DNA from 2 places in the Hahella sp. NBU794 genome. Region 1 is predicted to be linked to the other one. Evidence: predicted binding sites of a transcription regulator. Region 1 holds the regulator's gene; the other holds the start of a gene.
What was found. Region 1 encodes FNR, which switches genes on or off when oxygen is low (the NO sensors DNR and NnrR bind a similar motif). Its sites were predicted from a motif close to TTGATNTANATCAA; they were not measured.

Region 1 (4,475 bases):
TGTCGAACAAGCGAAACAAAATGGGGGTAATGATAGCTGGGTTTATTTGCTCAACTCCCCCCCTAAAGAGTTCTCCAGTGAGAACTGGAGCGCCTTGGACGAGGGAGCCTATGAGGCGGATTATCGCAACAGCTCTCTGGCTCGATATTATGAAGGCGGGTTCGCACTGAGCGTTCAGGCGCCTTGCTTTAATACACTTGTCAGTGCGGAAAATTACACCCGCAGACTCCCATCCATGAATGCTAATTTGCAGAAGTACATCGACTATGTCGTGAAAGAAGTGAGACTACTCAAGCAAAACCTTCCCGCCGGCAGCCAGGTTAAGTACCTGCATTGGTTCGGCGATCTGGTCCGCCAGCTCACTCCCGCAGCGCAGACTCAGGTGATGTATTATTTGGGCAGGGAGTTCAAACTAAACTTCGACGCCGATGCGCGCCATGTTATCGAGCTGGACGCTCGCCCTGACTCCGAGGAAGCGCTAGCCCTGATTAAAGGGTTGGGCTTTAACATTGTCTGCATCAATGATCCTGGTGAATACGCACAGTCCTTCCCTATTGAGAGTCTTAGGGATTGGCTGCAGACCATTCGGGCATTCGACTTCAAAGCCGTTTATCTGCGCCTGAAAGTGACTCCTGCGACCGTCACCGCACTATCCGAGCACCTTGAGGAAATTCTGACAGAGAGACCGCAAGGCATCCTACTCTCCGGCCATAAAATGGAATTCGCCGGCACAGCAGGCCTGGAAGCGGCGCTAAAAGATTTCAAGCGGCGTATTAAGTCCGCATCGTTTATTCCTATCACGCAGGACTTTTTCGCACTACCTTGGACAGGCTTGATTAGCCAGGGAGTCAGCTGTCTACATGGCGTTGGGTTGGGCGCATTTTCTTACACACCACATTACCAGTTGCGCAACGCCACACAGTTGGACGACTACTACAAAACTCTGGACAACAGCGAGCTTCCAGCAAGAGCAATTCGTTACACTCAAACCCAGTTGTAACAAAAGGTGAAAACTATGTAAAAACAAAGGCGAGCGCAGGTTTTCCCTGTAAATTTCCCATTGTAGGGATTTGCTTTTAAATAGCTATTGGCTATCCTAGAAGCCTCTTTAAGCAGTTTCACTCATCCAGCCACGAGGCAACCGATGGAAAGCAAGCATATAGCAACCTCCTCTCCTTTTAGCTTACACAGAGGCTGCCACGAATGTAATTTGAGCAAGCTTTGCATTCCTATCGCGGTCGGGGCTGAAGATATTGATCGCCTGGAAGAAATCATTCGCCAGGGCAAAATGCTCAATCGCGGCGAATATATCTTTGAGCAACACACCCCATTCCGCTCGTGCTTCGCAGTTCGTAGCGGCGCGATCAAAACATTCACCGTATCAGAGGAAGGCGAGGAACAGGTCACTGGTTTCTATCTGCCTGGCGAGATTATCGGTCTGGACAGCGTTAGCATGGAAAAATACTCCTGCTCCGCCGTCGCCCTTGAACGCACCAGCGTATGCGAAATTCCTCTGGAGAAGTTTGAAGACCTTGCCTCAGACATCCCCAGCCTGCAGCACCACTTTTTCTCATTAATGAGCAAAGAGATTCAGGAGAGCAGGCAGCTCACTATGCTATTAAGCAAAAACTCGGCTGAAGAACGCATTGCCTCGCTTCTATTGTCCCTGTCGACACGCTTTAGCCGTCGTCGCCTATCCGGCACAAACTTCAGACTCCCTATGCCACGCAGCGACATAGGCAACTATTTAGGCTTGGCCGTCGAAACTGTCAGCAGGGTCATTACCCGCTTCCAGAACAATGGCATTATTAAGGTCCAAGGAAGGGAAGTTCAGATATTGCAATTGGACGAACTGCAGAAAATTCTTCGCCACGACACCAAGTGTCTGGAGCATCAGAAGGAATCAGCCCTTAACGCTCGTTAACGGGTCTCTTCCAAGCAGTTTTCAGCCGGTTTTACGCCGCCACGCTGCTGACATTGCTCAATCAACGCCGGCAGATAACGACGCCAGGGAAGCTGCTTGACGCCAAAGGTGTTGCGCAGCTTGATACAACCTAACGCGCCATTCGCCGGAAGCGCCACTCCAGGCAACACATCAGCGCCCTTTTTCTCGATCAGGGCCTGCAACATTTCTTCCTGTCCAAATGCCTGCAGCACAATCGCTTTCAACAGTTCATAGTGGGTGACAGCTTCAGCGCCAGCATAATGGTAAACGCCCCACACCGAGATATTACAACTCAGCTGCTTGATAACAGCGTCTACGACTCTCGCCACATCATCCACCGCGACGGGAGTCAGCTGCATATCGGTGCTGGCGTTTAGGCGCTTCCCTGAAGACAGCGCGGAAAGCATGGTCTGCAGCCAGCCTTGAGCGCCAGCCTCCAGCAACCAGCCCACCCTCAAGATCAGATGCTTGCTATAGTTTTCCTGAAGCCATTGTTCGCTCTGCAGCTTTGTCCGCCCATACACGGAAAGAGGACGTCCTTTGTTGGCGGATATATAAGGGTTCTTTTTGACGCCATCGAAAACAAGATGGCTGGAGAGATGAATAATCGGCGCCTTCCATAAAGCCGCCACCTCCGCTACCGCCTCACAAGCGGAGACATTAACCTGATAGGCCAAATCCGGATGCTGCTCCGCCTTGAACAGGTCAGCCATCTCCGCAGCATGAACCACGAAATCCGCAGACGGCATCGCCCTCATTGCTCGCACGATCGCATCATTGGTCATCAGAAACTGCTCGTAGGGAACGCCCTCCACTGCTATGCCGCTCTGCTGTAAACGCTGAGCTATAGCCTTACCTAATGGCGAATCAATTCCCGTCACACAAACAATCACTCATGCACCCCTTAAAATGTGTCTCGTAGCCTTTAGCGCCCCCAGAATGCGGGCCGTCTGAAGATATTATGTTAACAATATTGGCTGCTTGATGGGATTTTCGCAAACCCGATACCCCGGACTCTATCCCCATCATCCAGCTTAACGCTGCGCTTTAACCCCCTTCCGAGCGATTAAGGTATACCCTGGGGACACGCGAGGTCATGCCCGTAAATAAAGTATAGGAGATTGTTGACGCATATCCTGCAACCTCATCAGCGGAAACAGCTCCGCCCCACAGCTCCACCTCCGACCCAATACGCGCTTCTGGAATGTGAGAGATATCCACCGTCAGCATATCCATGGACACCCGCCCGATAATCTTTGTCCGCTTACCGCACACGGCGACAGGCGCACCATTTTGCATTTGTCTTGGATATCCGTCGCCATACCCTACCGCAACCACTCCCATTCTTGTTGGGCCGCTCGCAGTCCAAGCGGCGCCATAGCCAATAGAGTCTCCTGCTTGCAGCTCCCGAGTAGCAATCAAGCGCGACTCAAAGGTCATTACCGGCTTCAAGCCAAAATCCGCCCCGGTCTTATCCGCCATGGGGGAGGCGCCGTACATCGCAATGCCCGGACGCACCCAATCCAAGTGAGTTTCCGGATACTGCAACAAAGCGGCAGAATTAGCCGATGAGTAACTCCAGCCACCCGATCCCGCCGCCTGCATACCAGCTTGAAACGCCCGCCACTGCTCCTGTTGCAGCAAACTATCCAGTTCATCGGCGCATGCGAAGTGAGTCATCAGCCCAATAACAGAAAGCCCAGGAAACTGGCCCAGCATCTCAGCGACGCCAGCCAGTTTATTTAACGGCAAACCCAACCGGTTCATACCTGTATTCAACTTGATCCAGGTTTGCATCCGGGCGGAACCAGGACCTGTTTTACGCAAAGGAGCCACTTCGGACAGCATGTCCAATTGCTCCATATCATGCACAACCCACTCTATATCGCGCCAACGGGTAGAGTCAGCCAGCTCCTCTGAGCTATAAAATCCTTCCAGCACTAATAGCGGCGTCGTAATACCCGCTTCACGCAAACTCACCGCCTCATCGTAACAGGCCACCGCCAGCTTGGGAGCCTCCGCTTTCAGGGCGCGTGCGATTTCCACTGCGCCATGGCCGTATGCATCAGCTTTAATTACCGCCGCACAACGGGCGTTTTTAGCAATGGAATTCAGCAAACGAATATTGTGACGCAAGGCGTCCAGATCAATAAGAGCGCGGGATGGACGCATTACTCGTAGTCTCCCCCGCCATAATCGTGAGCCAAATCTTCAAACCTTGTGAATTTACCCATGAACGCCAAGCGCACCGTTCCGATAGGGCCGTTACGCTGCTTACCGATAATAATTTCCGCAATACCTTTGTCCGGGCTGTCTTCGTGATAGACCTCATCCCGGTAGATGAACATGATCAAGTCAGCGTCCTGCTCAATCGCTCCAGATTCCCGCAAGTCAGAGTTAACTGGCCGCTTATTGGGGCGCTGCTCCAAACTACGGTTAAGCTGGGACAAGGCGACCACAGGACAGTTCAGCTCCTTCGCCAATGCTTTCAAGCCTCGCGAAATTTCTGAAATTTCGGCCGTACGCCCTT
Region 2 (4,475 bases), 2.8 Mb from region 1:
TTGCTGCAGGTAAGCAACCAGGGCTTCAATCTCATACTTGCCTTCAACCATTTCCGCTGCGCCTTCGATGTCCTCTTTGGTATAAGGTACGCCGACTTTGCTGAGAGCGTTCAGTTTGGCCGCAGTTTTCGATGGGTCCACCTTAGTGGTGAACAGCCATGGGAAAGCAGGCATGTTGGATTCCGGAACCACTTCGCGAGGGTTGAACAGGTGAGCCCGATGCCAGGCGTCACTGTATTTCGTTCCTACGCGGGCCAGATCCGGACCAGTACGCTTGGAGCCCCACAGGAATGGGTGCTCATAAACGGATTCGCCGGCGACAGAGTAATGGCCGTAGCGCTCTGTTTCTGCGCGGAACGGACGCACCATTTGCGTATGGCATACTGTGCAGCCTTCGCGGATGTATATGTCGCGTCCTTCCAATTGCAGGGCGTTGAGCGGCTTAAGACCTTCAACCGGGGTCGTGACTTCTTTGGTAAAGAACAAAGGTACGACTTCAACGAGTACACCGAAGCTGATTGCGATCACGATCAGAGGGATCATCAAGCCAAGGTTTTTCTCGACGACTTCATGATTCATCGAATTCTCTCCCTCTTAGTTAAACAGCGTGTGGAACAGAGTCAGCTTGCGCCAGCGCATCAATTGCTTTGGCGTCGCTTTGTCTGACGGTTTTCCAGGTGTTGTACGCCATGACCAGCATACCGGTCAGGAATACAGCGCCGCCCAGGACGCGCACAGCGTAACCAGGGTAGCTGGCGTTCAGCGCTTGTACGAAGCTGTAGGTCAGGGTGCCGTCTTCGTTAACTGCGCGCCACATCAGACCTTGCATGATGCCGTTGACCCACATTGCAGCGATGTACAGTACGGTGCCGATTGTCGCCAGCCAGAAGTGAACGTTAACTAGCTTGACGCTGAACATTTCTTTCAGGCCGTACAGACGAGGAATCAGGTGGTAAAGCGCGCCGATGGAAATCATCGCAACCCAGCCCAGAGCGCCGGAGTGAACGTGGCCGATAGTCCAGTCAGTATTGTGAGAAAGCGCGTTGACGGTCTTGATGGACATCATCGGGCCTTCGAAGGTGGACATACCGTAGAAAGACAGAGATACGACCAGGAAGCGCAGAACCGGATCGGTGCGCAGCTTATGCCATGCGCCGGACAGAGTCATCATGCCGTTGATCATACCGCCCCAAGAGGGAGCCAGCAGAATCAGAGACATAACCATACCTGCGCTTTGCGCCCAGTCAGGCAGTGCGCTGTAGTGCAAGTGGTGCGCGCCGGCCCATACGTAAATGCTGATCAGCGCCCAGAAGTGAACGATGGACAGACGGTAGGAGTAAACCGGACGCTCCGCCTGCTTGGGTACGAAGTAGTACATGATGCCCAGGAAGCCTGCAGTCAGGAAGAAGCCTACCGCGTTGTGGCCCCACCACCACTGCACCATCGCATCGATAGCGCCAGCATAAATGGAGTAAGACTTCATGGCGGAAACCGGGATCGCCATGCTGTTGCCGATGTGCAGAATGGCGACAGTAATAATGAATGCGCCGAAGAACCAGTTGGCGACATATATATGCTTGCTTTTACGTTTGGCGACAGTACCAAAGAAAACTATAGCGTACGCCACCCAGACAACCGCGATCAGAATGTCGATCGGCCATTCCAGCTCAGCATATTCTTTAGAAGTGGTGTAACCCAGAGGCAGCGTAATGGCGGCCAAGACGATGACTGCCTGCCAGCCCCAGAAGGTGAAGCTAGCCAAACCGTTGGAGAACAGAGGAGCCTGACTGGTGCGTTGGACTACATAGTAGGAAGTTGCGAAAAGTGCGCATCCGCCGAAAGCGAAGATAACGGCGTTAGTGTGCAGTGGTCTCAAGCGACCGAAGTGGAACCATGGATAGTGAGTATTTAGCTCCGGCCAGACCAGCTGTGCTGCGATAAGCACGCCGACAGCCATGCCCACTATACCCCAAACAACTGTCATGATGGCGAACTGACGCACCACCTTGTAGTTGTAGGTTTCGTTAGCACTTACTGTATTCATTAGTGACTATTCCTACCCTGAGTTGATTAATACGGCGCAAACCTGCTGGCGAGTTCGTTATGCTTTTGCAATTTTGAGTTGTCGCCCAGTTCGAATGTCAGGCTTTCAGGATCCAGAAACCAGGGGCCTCTTTTTCCTCCCCCTCGACAGCGGGCCGAAGCATAAGAGTTGCACAATGGGGCTGTCAACTTAATATGCTTGGCCAAGTCATTATCTCCACATATTTTTTCCCCTGCTTGATATGCATCAAACGCGTTATAAACCGGAGGGCGGATGCGTTAGTTCAGAAGGGGAGCGTCTGTCTTCGACTTTACTGCAAGGGAAGTCTTAGGGCATGTGAAGCAATGACCAAAGGACAGGAAATCCCTCTCACCCAATGCCTAAATAACTATTAGAAATAATAGATGATTTTTGGCTGATTTCTGGTCAATTTCAAATGGGATGACTCCTTCCTTTAATAAAGGAGGCGAGATCGTGATAATGACGGCCTTCGCGCAAAGATGAATATTTGTTCAGATCGTAGTTTTCGCATTGGTTTTTGGTAGATGGAGGGCGTATGCGCTTTATGGTCGACGGTCCGGAACAGGCCGGGAAAGTTCTTTTATTTGCTCATGGCGCCGGCGCGCCGATGGACTCCGATTTCATGTCCTTTATTACACAGGAGGTCAGCGCCGGCGGCGTGAAGGTCGTGCGCTTTGAGTTTCCCTACATGCAAGAGCGTCGCGATACAGGAAAGAAGCGTCCCCCGGACCGTCAGGATAAGTTGTTAAACTGCTTTGCGGAGGCGCTGGAGAATTGTCCCTCTGATGCGGCGGTTTTTCTAGCTGGCAAGTCTATGGGAGGACGCATGGCCAGTATGCTGGCGGCTGATTTGCCAGAGGGCGATGCTCGGGTGCGGGGATGGCTGGCGTTTGGCTATCCCTTTCATCCCCCTGGTAAACCGGAAAAACTCCGGACTGAGCACTTGATGAATATTCCGCTTCCCGGAGTGGTGCTGCAGGGTGAACGGGACCCATTTGGCGGCCGTTCTGAGAATATGGAGCAGTATTTAAACGAGCAAAGCGCCATGGTCTGGCTCCCCGACGGCAATCATGATCTGGCCCCGCGTAAGGCTTCCGGCCTGACCAAAGAGCAAAACTGGCGCACGGCTGCGCAGGCGGCGCTGGCCTTTATGCTTCGCTGATTTGCCCGGGGCGATAGGATCGACGACAATAGCGGCCTTTACCCGGCCGCGCATTGGCGCGTCGATGAATTGATGATTGGAAACGCCCGGATGTCGCAAAAATACCCTACCAGTTCTTCCCGTAAACGCTCCCCTTTAAGCTCCGGTAAATACTCCGCCATCGGATTGCTCGCCTACTGCCGGCCTGGATTTGAAGCGGAGTGCGCCCAGGAGCTGCAAAATATCGCTTCGCTGCAGTTTGTATACGGCTACTCGAAAATAGAAAAGGGATCGGGCGTTGTATTCTGGCGCTGCTCCCAAGGCAACGCGCTGGATGTATATAAAGAGATAGAGGTGAGTCGCTGTATTTTTGCGCGGCAGGTGTTTTGCGCGTTGCATGACCTCGAAATTGAAGACCCTAAGGACCGTGTCTCGCCAGTGGTCGAAGCGCTGCGCGCTGGCGGCGCATTTGGGTTCCTGCATATTGAAACGCCGCTGGAAGATGAAGCGGGCTCTCTGCAGAAACTGGCCAAGAAGCTGACGGCGCCGATGAGCGCGGCGCTGCGCAACGCAGGCGTATTGAGCAAGGCCAAGTCGGATGAACTGCCCCAGTTGCATCTGGTATGCCTGTCCGGTCAACACATCATCGCCGCTTTGGCGATTTATCCCAACAGCAGCGCCTTGCCGCTGGGCATTCCCCGTCTGCGGTTTCGCAATGAGGCGCCGAGCCGCTCCGCTTTGAAAATAGAAGAAGCGTTTCTGACCATGTTGACCCCTGCGGAGCGTGAGTTCGTATTGAAACGCGGGCAGCGGGGCGTTGACCTGGGCGCGGCGCCAGGCGGTTGGACCTGGTATATGGTGTCCCAGGGCGTGAAGATGACGGCGGTCGATCATGGCGCCTTGCAGCAAGAGCTTCTGGAGGATCCGGCGGTGACTTACGTCAGCGATGATGGATATGTCTATAAGCCGCAGAAAAAAGTCGATTGGGTCGTATGCGATATCGTGGATAAGCCGAAACGGACAATGGAGCGAATGGCGGACTGGCTGTGTTATGACTGGACCACCTATGCGCTGTTTAATCTCAAACTGCCGATGAAAACGCGCATGGATGAAGTGGAAGCCTGTCTGCAACGGTTGCAGGAACGTCTTCTCGGCGCTGACATTGAGTCGGAAGTTCGCGTGAAGCAGTTATACCATGATCGCGAAGAAGTCACTGTATTGGCGCTCACAGGGTATTTTCTGACCGCTTTCCAGAAGCATTAACGCGTT

Region 2: ccoN (cytochrome-c oxidase, cbb3-type subunit I) is a predicted target of FNR. The motif match lies at 2,281-2,294, and genes of this name have one in related genera.

The regions. Positions count from the first base shown of each region.
Region 1 is NZ_CP192738.1:5,156,100-5,160,574, forward strand. It holds gene ACQYWX_RS22515 (hypothetical protein) at 1-1,000, shown strand, start outside; gene fnr (fumarate/nitrate reduction transcriptional regulator Fnr) at 1,145-1,924, shown strand; gene ACQYWX_RS22525 (sugar nucleotide-binding protein) at 1,921-2,838, opposite strand; gene alr (alanine racemase) at 2,993-4,117, opposite strand; gene dnaB (replicative DNA helicase) at 4,117-4,475, opposite strand, start outside.
Region 2 is NZ_CP192738.1:2,375,728-2,380,202, forward strand. It holds gene ccoO (cytochrome-c oxidase, cbb3-type subunit II) at 1-579, opposite strand, end outside; gene ccoN (cytochrome-c oxidase, cbb3-type subunit I) at 599-2,044, opposite strand; gene ACQYWX_RS10630 (alpha/beta family hydrolase) at 2,601-3,227, shown strand; gene rlmM (23S rRNA (cytidine(2498)-2'-O)-methyltransferase RlmM) at 3,318-4,469, shown strand.